Regions from separate parts of the Burkholderia sp. LMU1-1-1.1 genome, predicted to be linked through region 2. Evidence: riboswitches for the same ligand, from Rfam matches in the RefSeq annotation. Region 2 holds a riboswitch; the other holds the start of a gene.
What was found. Region 2 has a riboswitch for cobalamin ahead of MRBLMU1_RS20610 (MotA/TolQ/ExbB proton channel family protein). Riboswitches for the same ligand answer to the same signal wherever they lie in the genome.
Positions count from the first base shown of each region.

Region 1: another riboswitch for cobalamin. It lies ahead of MRBLMU1_RS01755 (CbtB domain-containing protein); the one in region 2 lies ahead of MRBLMU1_RS20610 (MotA/TolQ/ExbB proton channel family protein).

Region 1 covers NZ_JBEGHG010000001.1:448,806-453,046, forward strand. The annotation lists gene MRBLMU1_RS01740 (cobaltochelatase subunit CobN) at 1-921, opposite strand, end outside; gene MRBLMU1_RS01745 ((2Fe-2S) ferredoxin domain-containing protein) at 914-1,252, opposite strand; gene MRBLMU1_RS01750 (CbtA family protein) at 1,249-1,965, opposite strand; gene MRBLMU1_RS01755 (CbtB domain-containing protein) at 1,995-2,192, opposite strand; cobalamin riboswitch at 2,353-2,582, opposite strand; gene MRBLMU1_RS01760 (GNAT family N-acetyltransferase) at 2,660-3,181, opposite strand; gene MRBLMU1_RS01765 (sensor domain-containing diguanylate cyclase) at 3,400-4,241, shown strand, end outside.
Region 2 covers NZ_JBEGHG010000023.1:507,629-511,869, reverse strand. The annotation lists gene MRBLMU1_RS20620 (heavy metal translocating P-type ATPase) at 1-2,027, shown strand, start outside; gene cueR (Cu(I)-responsive transcriptional regulator) at 2,024-2,416, shown strand; cobalamin riboswitch at 2,460-2,678, shown strand; gene MRBLMU1_RS20610 (MotA/TolQ/ExbB proton channel family protein) at 2,744-3,340, shown strand; gene MRBLMU1_RS20605 (DUF2149 domain-containing protein) at 3,340-3,675, shown strand; gene MRBLMU1_RS20600 (cobaltochelatase subunit CobN) at 3,662-4,241, shown strand, end outside.

The sequences.
Region 1 (4,241 bases), on a different contig from region 2:
GAGCCCGCGCGCCGACTGGCTCCACTGTTCCATCGTCATGCCGCTGGTGATGGCCTGCAGCACCGGAACATCGAGCGTCTCCAGCACACCGACCGACCATCCGGCCGGCGTCGGGCCGCCCGGCGTGATCTCGCCCATCGCGAACGAGGTGGTATTGATCAGCACATCGATGTGCGCCCCCGATGCGTCTGCGAGATAGCGCAACGCGCTGGGCAAGCTGCCGCCATCGCCGGCCCCGGCGCGCAGCGACGAGGTGAACACCGGCAGCACGTTCATGCCGCGCGCTTCCAGCGCCGTCAGCATGACGTCGATGAAGCGCGTGTTCCCGCTCATCCAGTGGGCGCGGTAAAACACGATCCCCGCGCTTGGACGCGCCGGATCGCGCAACGCCAGCCAATCAGCCAGGCCGGCGCCGGGTGCCAGATCGGGGTGATAGATACCGTGTTCCGGCAGCGGGTGCGCCGGCTCGAAGCCGAAGCCGGTCAGCAGCAGGTGGTCGGACAGATAGCGTAGCAGCTGCGCCAGATTGGCGCTGCCACCGGCCTGGAAGTACTTCAATGTCATCTGCAGCACATCCGCCGATACCGCCGACACGGCGGCCAGCTCGGGGTCGGGCTCGCCGGTGCCGCTGACAACGATCAGATGCCGGCCATGGCGGCGTGCGTGGTCCACCAGCTCCGTAAATCCTGGAACGCTGCCAAGTCGGCCCAGTACGCGCACGATGATCACCCGCGCCGCGCGCAAATCCCCCGCCAACCACGCCGCCATCGAGGTATCGGCATCGAGCGACTGCAGGTTAACTCCCGCCACGCGAGCGAAGCCCGAAGGCAGCTGCGCCTGCGCCTGGTGCAACACCGTCAGATCGTTGGACGCATGCGTCAGCAGTGCTACGTCCGCCGGGCCGGCTGCTGTTTCAATCATCTTTGGGTTCCGGTGCGCAGGTATCGCCTTCACCAAGGCGATGGAATATCAGGTCGCCTACTTCGCGACCGCCGATCAAATGCTCGTTGACGATGCGTTCCGCATTGGCCTCATTCACCCGCTGGTACCACACGCCTTCGGGATAGACCACCATCACCGGCCCCTCGTAGCGGCACGCCACCATGCAATGGGTCCGCGTGCGCTTGACGGCAAGCTCCGGATGGGCGTCGATCATTTCGCCCATGCGCTCGAACACGGCCTGCGCGCGCCCCTCGACGGGAGCGCAACGCGGGCCGACGCACATGAATACGTGACGGTGGTGGGTTCTCATCGATCGGCGAAGCGCTTGTGGAAGAAGCCGGTCAGCGCGCCCAGCGCCAGCCAGAACCCGCCATTGGCGAGCGCGGTCGCATAGACAAAGGAACGCTGCAAATGGTCTGGCGCGACGCTGGCATGGACCGGCGGCTGCGGCGCGCCGACCAGATGCGGCAACACCAGCAGCGCGACGGCCGCCAGTTTCAGCGCCCAATGGCGGCCGAAGGCCAGCATCGCCAGCGCGGTGGCGGTCGACATCGCGGTCGCGATCCACCAGCCCTGGCGTGCGGCCACCGGCGCGGCGGCGGTACCGGGCAACTCCGGCGGCAAACCGATGGACGGCGCCAGGAAGAACACCGCGTAACCGGCGGCGCCCCACAGCAGGCCGGATCGCCAATCGACCGGCCGCCCGCGCAGCCCGATGGCGGCCGCCAGCAGCAAGCCATAACCGACGGCCATGCTGACGTCGGCCAGCGCGGTGTAAAGCGTGCGCTCTACGCCATCCTCAGGCTGCCAGCCTCCGTGTTCGTGGGGTGCTTCATGCGCTGCTTCGTGCATATGTTTAGCGCCATCGGCGTGCGTATGCGCCACCGGCTCCGCCTCGGCAGCCGATTCCAGCACCTCTACCTGCGCGATGATGCGCGTCACCTGCAAGTGCTGCACGCCGGTCAGCAGCAAGCCGGCCAGCAGGCCGGCCGCCGCCGCGGTGCGAACCATGCGATTGAACATACCGGCGCCCGCGCCGGCCCCGGTACGGCTCAATGACACGGGAAGCCCGCCGAGTGGCGGCTGTCGTGGGCCGCGTTATGCAGCGCTTCCATCGATGCGAAACCGGCGCCGAACAACAGCACCGCGCCCAGGCTCGCGGCCATCAAGGCCGCAATCAGCTTGTCTTTCAGTGCGACGGGACGGACATGCGCATCGGCTTGGCCGGCGTGGATAGTGTTGATGGACATATTGGTTTCTCCGAAAAGCAGCGACGACCACGGGGTCGGAAAGCTCGTATCGGAAGATGAACCAGGTGGGAGACGAATGCGGCGCCAAGGGAGAACCGGAACGAAGATGCGCGGATCAAACCATGACAGTTCTCCACCCGTATCGCCCTCCGCAATACAAACGTGTTTACCGCTACTGGCTGGTTTCCGGGCTGGCGAGTGGGCATCCGTGCGGACACGCCTGGATTTGCGCCTTCCCATGCAATCGCACAGTGGCATCGTACAAATCCTTAACCTCGCTTACCGTTGCGGGGGCAGCGCCGGCATTGCCGTTCCAGCGGAACGACGCACCGACTTCCCATTTAAATCTGCAAACGATCATTTGCAGATACCAGAAGCTGACTACCGGCGCAGTATAGGTCTGCGACTGCGGAATTGCAAGACGATCATGCCATCGTGCGCGGGCCGGTGACGATACGGTCCTGGTTTCAGCCGTCCACCGGATGCGCCGGTGTGCTCAGCATCAGCTGATAGAACGCCAGGTCCAGCCAGCGGTCGAACTTGAAGGCGGCATGACGAATGGTCCCTGAGTGCACGAATCCCAGCTGCTCGTGCAGGGCGATGCTGGCCGCGTTGGCGGCGTCGATGCCGCCGACCAGGATGTGCAGGTCGGCCTGCCGCGCGGCGTCGATGATAGCGCTTAGCAAAGTGCGTCCCAGTCCCTTGCCGCGCTGGTCGCCCCGCACATACACCGAGTGCTCGACCGAGTATTTATTGGCCGGAAAGCCGCGAAACGCGCCGTAGCTGGCGAATCCCAGCAACTCGCCCGCCCCGTCCTCCAGCCCGATGACCGGATAGCCGCCGGCGCGCTTGGCCGCAAACCAGTTCTTCATCGTTTCCATTGTGCGCGGATGGTACTCGTAGAGCGCGGTCGAGTTGGCGATCGCGTCATTGAATATGTCGAGAATGGCTCGCGCGTGGCGCTCTTCCGTACAGCTGATGAGTTGCATTGGGGCTCCGAAATAAGGATTTTGATTGAGACTCGTCAACATGATAGACGATAAATCTCAAGCCTTTCAACGGCCATCCCTGCCATCCAGACATTTTCGTACAGAAAATAAAAACAAACGGATAGACTGGGTTACGGATGCACTTTCCTTGTTGTAATATTACGAAAAAAGGGGTATCGCGCCTCATTAAGAATAAATATAACGAGGTAGCATTAATCATGAAACTAGCTCACGCGCCCTCCATTCGAACCAGGCTAATCTGGCTGGTGGTGGCGTGCATCGTCCCCGCGTCGCTGATGGTGGTGAGGATGATCGCCTCCGACTACGAGCTCGCGCGCGCCGCCTTCATTCGCAGCGCGATGACGACCGCCCACGCCAACGCGATGGCGGTCGACAAGGAATTCGCCGTCATCGAATCGACCCTCAAGGCGCTCGCCACCTCCCCCAGCCTGATCGGCGACGACCTCAAACCATTTTACGGGCAGGCGCGCGCCATCTGCGCCAGCCAGGACATCTTCAACATCCTGCTCGAAGACGGTACCGGACAACAGTTGATCAACACCTTCCAACCCTACGGCACCACGCTGCCCAGCACCGGCCTCGGTCCGTCGTTGACCTACATGCGGAGCAACGACGCCACCGCCATATCCCAGGTCTTCATGGGACCCGTCTCCAAACGCTACATCGTTTCGGTCGGCATCCCGGCCATCAGAAAGTCGGGCGGTTTCCACGCCTTGAGCGCGGTGGTGACGGTGGAGCGCTTCAGCACCATCCTCAAGCAGCAGCAATATCCCGAACACTGGATCACCACCATCCTCGATAACAAAGGCACGGTGGTCGCGCGCACCAGCGACATGCATCGCTACGTCGGGCAGCAAGCTATTCCCGAGGTGCTGGAAAGGCTGAGGGAACGGCCGGAGGGCGCTTTCGAAACCCAAACGCTCGACGGCAAGCCTATCCTGGCGGTCCTGGCCAAGGCCCCCAATTCGCAATGGACGGTGGCCATCGGCATTCCCATCGAGGTGTTGAACTCCCAGTTGCTTGCCAAACTGTGGACGCT
Region 2 (4,241 bases):
CCAAGCCGCCGCCGGCCCCTTTCTCTCCCCCCGCCCCGGCGGTGGTCGCCCCGGGTGCCAGCGGCTACGCGGTGCTGCTGGCGGCGCTACTGTCGCTGCCGTTGCTGCTGCCGATGCTGCTCGAACTGGCCGGCGTCCACTGGATGCTCGACGGCCGTATTCAATTTTTGCTGGCGACCCCGGTGCAGTTCTGGCTCGGCGCGCGCTTTTATCGGGCCGGCTGGCTGGCCGCGCGTGCCCGCAGCGGCAATATGGATTTGCTGGTCGCGATCGGCACCAGCGCCGCCTACGGTTTGAGCATCTACCAACTGCTGACCGCCACCTCGGCCATGCCGCATCTGTATTTCGAGGCGTCCGCCGTCGTCATCACGCTGGTGTTGCTGGGTAAATGGCTGGAGGCGCGCGCCAAGCGGCAGACCACGTCCGCGATCCGCGCGCTGCAGGTGCTGCGGCCGGAATCGGCGCGCGTGCGGCGCGGCGACCAGGATATCGAGGTGCCGATCGCGCAAGTACTACCCGGAGAAATGGTGGTGGTGCGGCCCGGCGAACGCATCGCCGTCGACGGCGTGGTGGTGGAAGGCGCCAGCCACGTGGACGAAGCGCTGATCACCGGCGAAAGCCTGCCCGTGGCGCGCCATGCCGGCGACCGCGTGACCGGGGGCGCGATCAATGGTGAAGGCATGCTGCTGGTGCGCGTGACTGCGGTCGGCGCCGAAAGCACGCTGGCGCGCATCATCCGCCTGGTGGAGGACGCGCAGGCGGCCAAGGCACCGGTGCAGCATCTGGTGGACCGCGTCAGCGCGGTGTTCGTGCCGGTGGTGCTGGTCTTGGCGCTGCTGACATTGGTGGGCTGGTGGCTGGTGTCCGGCGATGGCGAGACCGCCATCATCAACGCGGTGGCGGTGCTGGTGATCGCCTGTCCGTGCGCACTCGGACTGGCCACGCCCGCCGCCATCATGGCCGGCACCGGCGTGGCCGCGCGCCACGGCATCCTGATCAAGGATGCGGAGGCGCTGGAGCTGGCGCACCGCATCACCACCGTGGCTTTCGATAAGACCGGCACGCTGACCGAAGGCAAACCATCGCTGGCGGTGTGCGAGCCGGCGCCCGGCGCCATCGACGAGGCGCGCCTGCTGCAACTGGCGGCGGCGGTGCAACGGGGCAGCGAGCACGCGCTGGCCCGCGCGGTGCAGCAAGCCGCCGGGGATAGCGCTGCCGGCGCGCCTTTCGTCCCCACCGTCGCCGGCGACATCACCGCCTTGCCCGGACGCGGCGTCGCCGCGACGGTCGACGGCATGCGGTTGCTCCTTGGGAGCACGCGCTTGATGGAGGAGCAGGGCGTCGCGCTCGCCGCGCTGGCGCCGCGCGCCGCCGAACTGGAACAGCAAGGCCTGACCGTCTCGTGGCTTGCCGCGCAGTCGCCGCAACCGGCGCGCTTACTCGGGCTGCTGGCCTTCGGCGACCTTGTCAAGCCGAACGCACGTGCCGCCGTCGAAGCGCTGCACGCTTTGAATATCGAGACCGTGCTGCTGACCGGTGACAACCAGGGCAGCGCCGATCACGTCGGCGCGTCACTCGGCATCCGGAGGGTAGTCGCCAACATGCTGCCGGCCGATAAAGCCGCCGCCATCGGCGCCATGAAGCGGCAGGACAAATGCATCGCCATGGTCGGCGACGGCATCAACGACGCGCCGGCGCTGGCCGCCGCCGATGTCGGCATCGCCATGTCCAGCGGCACCGACGTCGCTATGCACGCCGCCGGCATCACGCTGATGCGCGGCGACCCGGAGCTGGTGGCCGCGGCCATTTCGATCTCGCGCCGCAGCTACGGCAAAATCCGCCAGAATCTATTCTGGGCGTTTATCTATAACCTGGTCGGCATTCCGCTGGCCGCCTTCGGCCTGCTCAACCCCATGGTGGCTGGCGCCGCGATGGCGCTCAGTTCCGTCAGCGTGATCAGCAATGCGCTGCTGCTGCGCCGCTGGAAGCCCCAGGCGCGACCCGCTAGTGAAGGAGTGAAGGTATGAATATCGGACAAGCGGCCAGCGCCTCCGGCGTCTCGGCCAAGATGATCCGCTACTACGAGAGCATCACGCTGATTCCGCCGGGGCGGCGCAGCGAATCCGGCTACCGCATCTATAGCGAGAACGACCTGCATGCGCTGCGCTTCGTCAAGCGCGCCCGCACGCTGGGCTTCTCGCTGGACCAGATCCGGGAGTTGCTGTCGCTTTGGCAGAACAAGGAGCGTGCCAGCGCCGACGTGAAACACATCGCCCTCGGACACGTCGACGAGCTTAACCAGCGCATCGCCGAATTGACCGAAATGCGCGACACGCTGCAAACGCTGGCGCGCTGCTGCAAGGGCAATGACAGGCCGGATTGTCCTATTCTTCAAAGCCTGGCCGATCCAAAGTAGCCCGGGCTATCCGGTGTATCTGTCGGGGCGGGACGGAACCACGTATAATCGCCAGGTTTTGGTGCCCGCGCGTCCGTCTGGATGCGCAGTTAAACGGGAAACATGGCGCTGGCCCAGCCAGCCAACATGTGCTGCCCCCGCAACGGTAAACAAGCGTCGTCGTCGACGACCATCCGCCTCGCTGTGCCACTGTGCTTTTGCATGGGAAGGTCAGGCGGATTTGCTTGCGAGCCCGGATACCGGCCAAAGAGGTGGAAGCGCCCAGGCGCTTCCTTTCAATCCGCTCACGGGGAGGTGAGTGGCTTGCTTCTGTCGCTGGATCATTCAATGCCCAACCTGCCTGCCGACGCGGCCATCCGCTCAATCGAGACGCTGCTGTATTCCATTTCCAACGTGCTGTATCTGCCCGTGCTGCTGGGGATCGCCGCACTGACCTTGTACATGCTGGTGTGCTTCGGCACCTTCGGCGCCGAGTGGATCGAGCGACGGCGCGGCGTGCGCATGCTGGTGGCCACCGCGCGGCACGACATGGCGACCGTGCTGACGGCGCAAGAGGGCGAGCCGGGACTCGATGCGCGCCTCGAACGCGTGGTGCAGCGCGCCGACGCCGCCGGCGTGCGCCGCCTGGACGGCGTTCGCTTCGTGGTGCGGGTCGGTCCGGCGCTAGGTCTGATGGGCACCCTGATCCCGATGGGGATTTCGCTGGCCGGCCTGGCGCAGGGCAATCTGCCGAAGATGGCCGAATCGATGACCACCGCCTTCACCGCCACCGTGGTCGGTCTGGCATGCAGCGTGTGCGCCTATGTTCTGAGCCTGGTGCGCGAACACTGGCTGCGCAGCGACCTGACCGACATCGCCTACGCCGCCGAAACCATGCTGGCGACGCACGGACACAAGCCGCACCTGATCCGCGTGGAGGCCTGATGCGTTTTCTGAACCGCCACCGCTACAGCCGCATCGGCGAGCACACCGAGGACCCGTTGGCCGGCGTGGCCAACCTGTTCGACGCCAGCATCGTCTTCATCGTCGCGATGATGCTGGCGCTGTTCTCGGCCTGGAACATGATGGACCTGCTGGACCCGAATTCGGAAGTCACGATCGCCAAGAAGAGCGCGGACGGCCGCGTCGAGGTGCTGACCAAGAAAGGCGCCGAGATCACGGTGAGCCGCGTCAGCGACAAACCCTTGTCCGGCTCCGGCAAGCGCTTGGGCACCGCCTACCAACTGCCGGACGGGAAGGTCGTATATGTTCCGGAATAAGCGTTTTGGAACACTGGAAGTCGTCTTACTGCTGCTGATCTCCTTCTTCATCGTCGGCTATGTGCATTCGGCGCAGGCGCCGCGCACCCTGGCGCTGATGCTCGGTGACGTCGAGTCCCGGCCCGCGGTGCTGGCGGTGCGCGGTTTGCAGGCGGAGCTGAAGGCGCTCAATGTCGTTATCCGCATCATTCCCAACAACGGCATGACGCAGGCCGACCGCAATGCGTTGGCCAGCGCCGATGTGGCAATCGTCAACGCCAAGGGCAGGCTGGCGATGGCGGGACTCAAGGACGAACTGCAGGCGTTGAGGAAGTCGCGGCATCCGGTGTTCGCCGTCGGCGGCGCCATCGACGACAGTATCCGCGAGATGGGCGTACAGGACGACAAGGCCATCCAGCAGTATCACAGCGAGGGTGGCATCGAGAACATGGGCAACCTGCTGCGCTACATCTTGCGCCAGCATTTCGGTGCGACGCTGGCGGTGGCGCCGGTGCACGCGATGCCGGACGTCGGCCTGTACGACGTCGCGGCCAACCGCACCTACAGCAGCTACGAGCACTATTTGC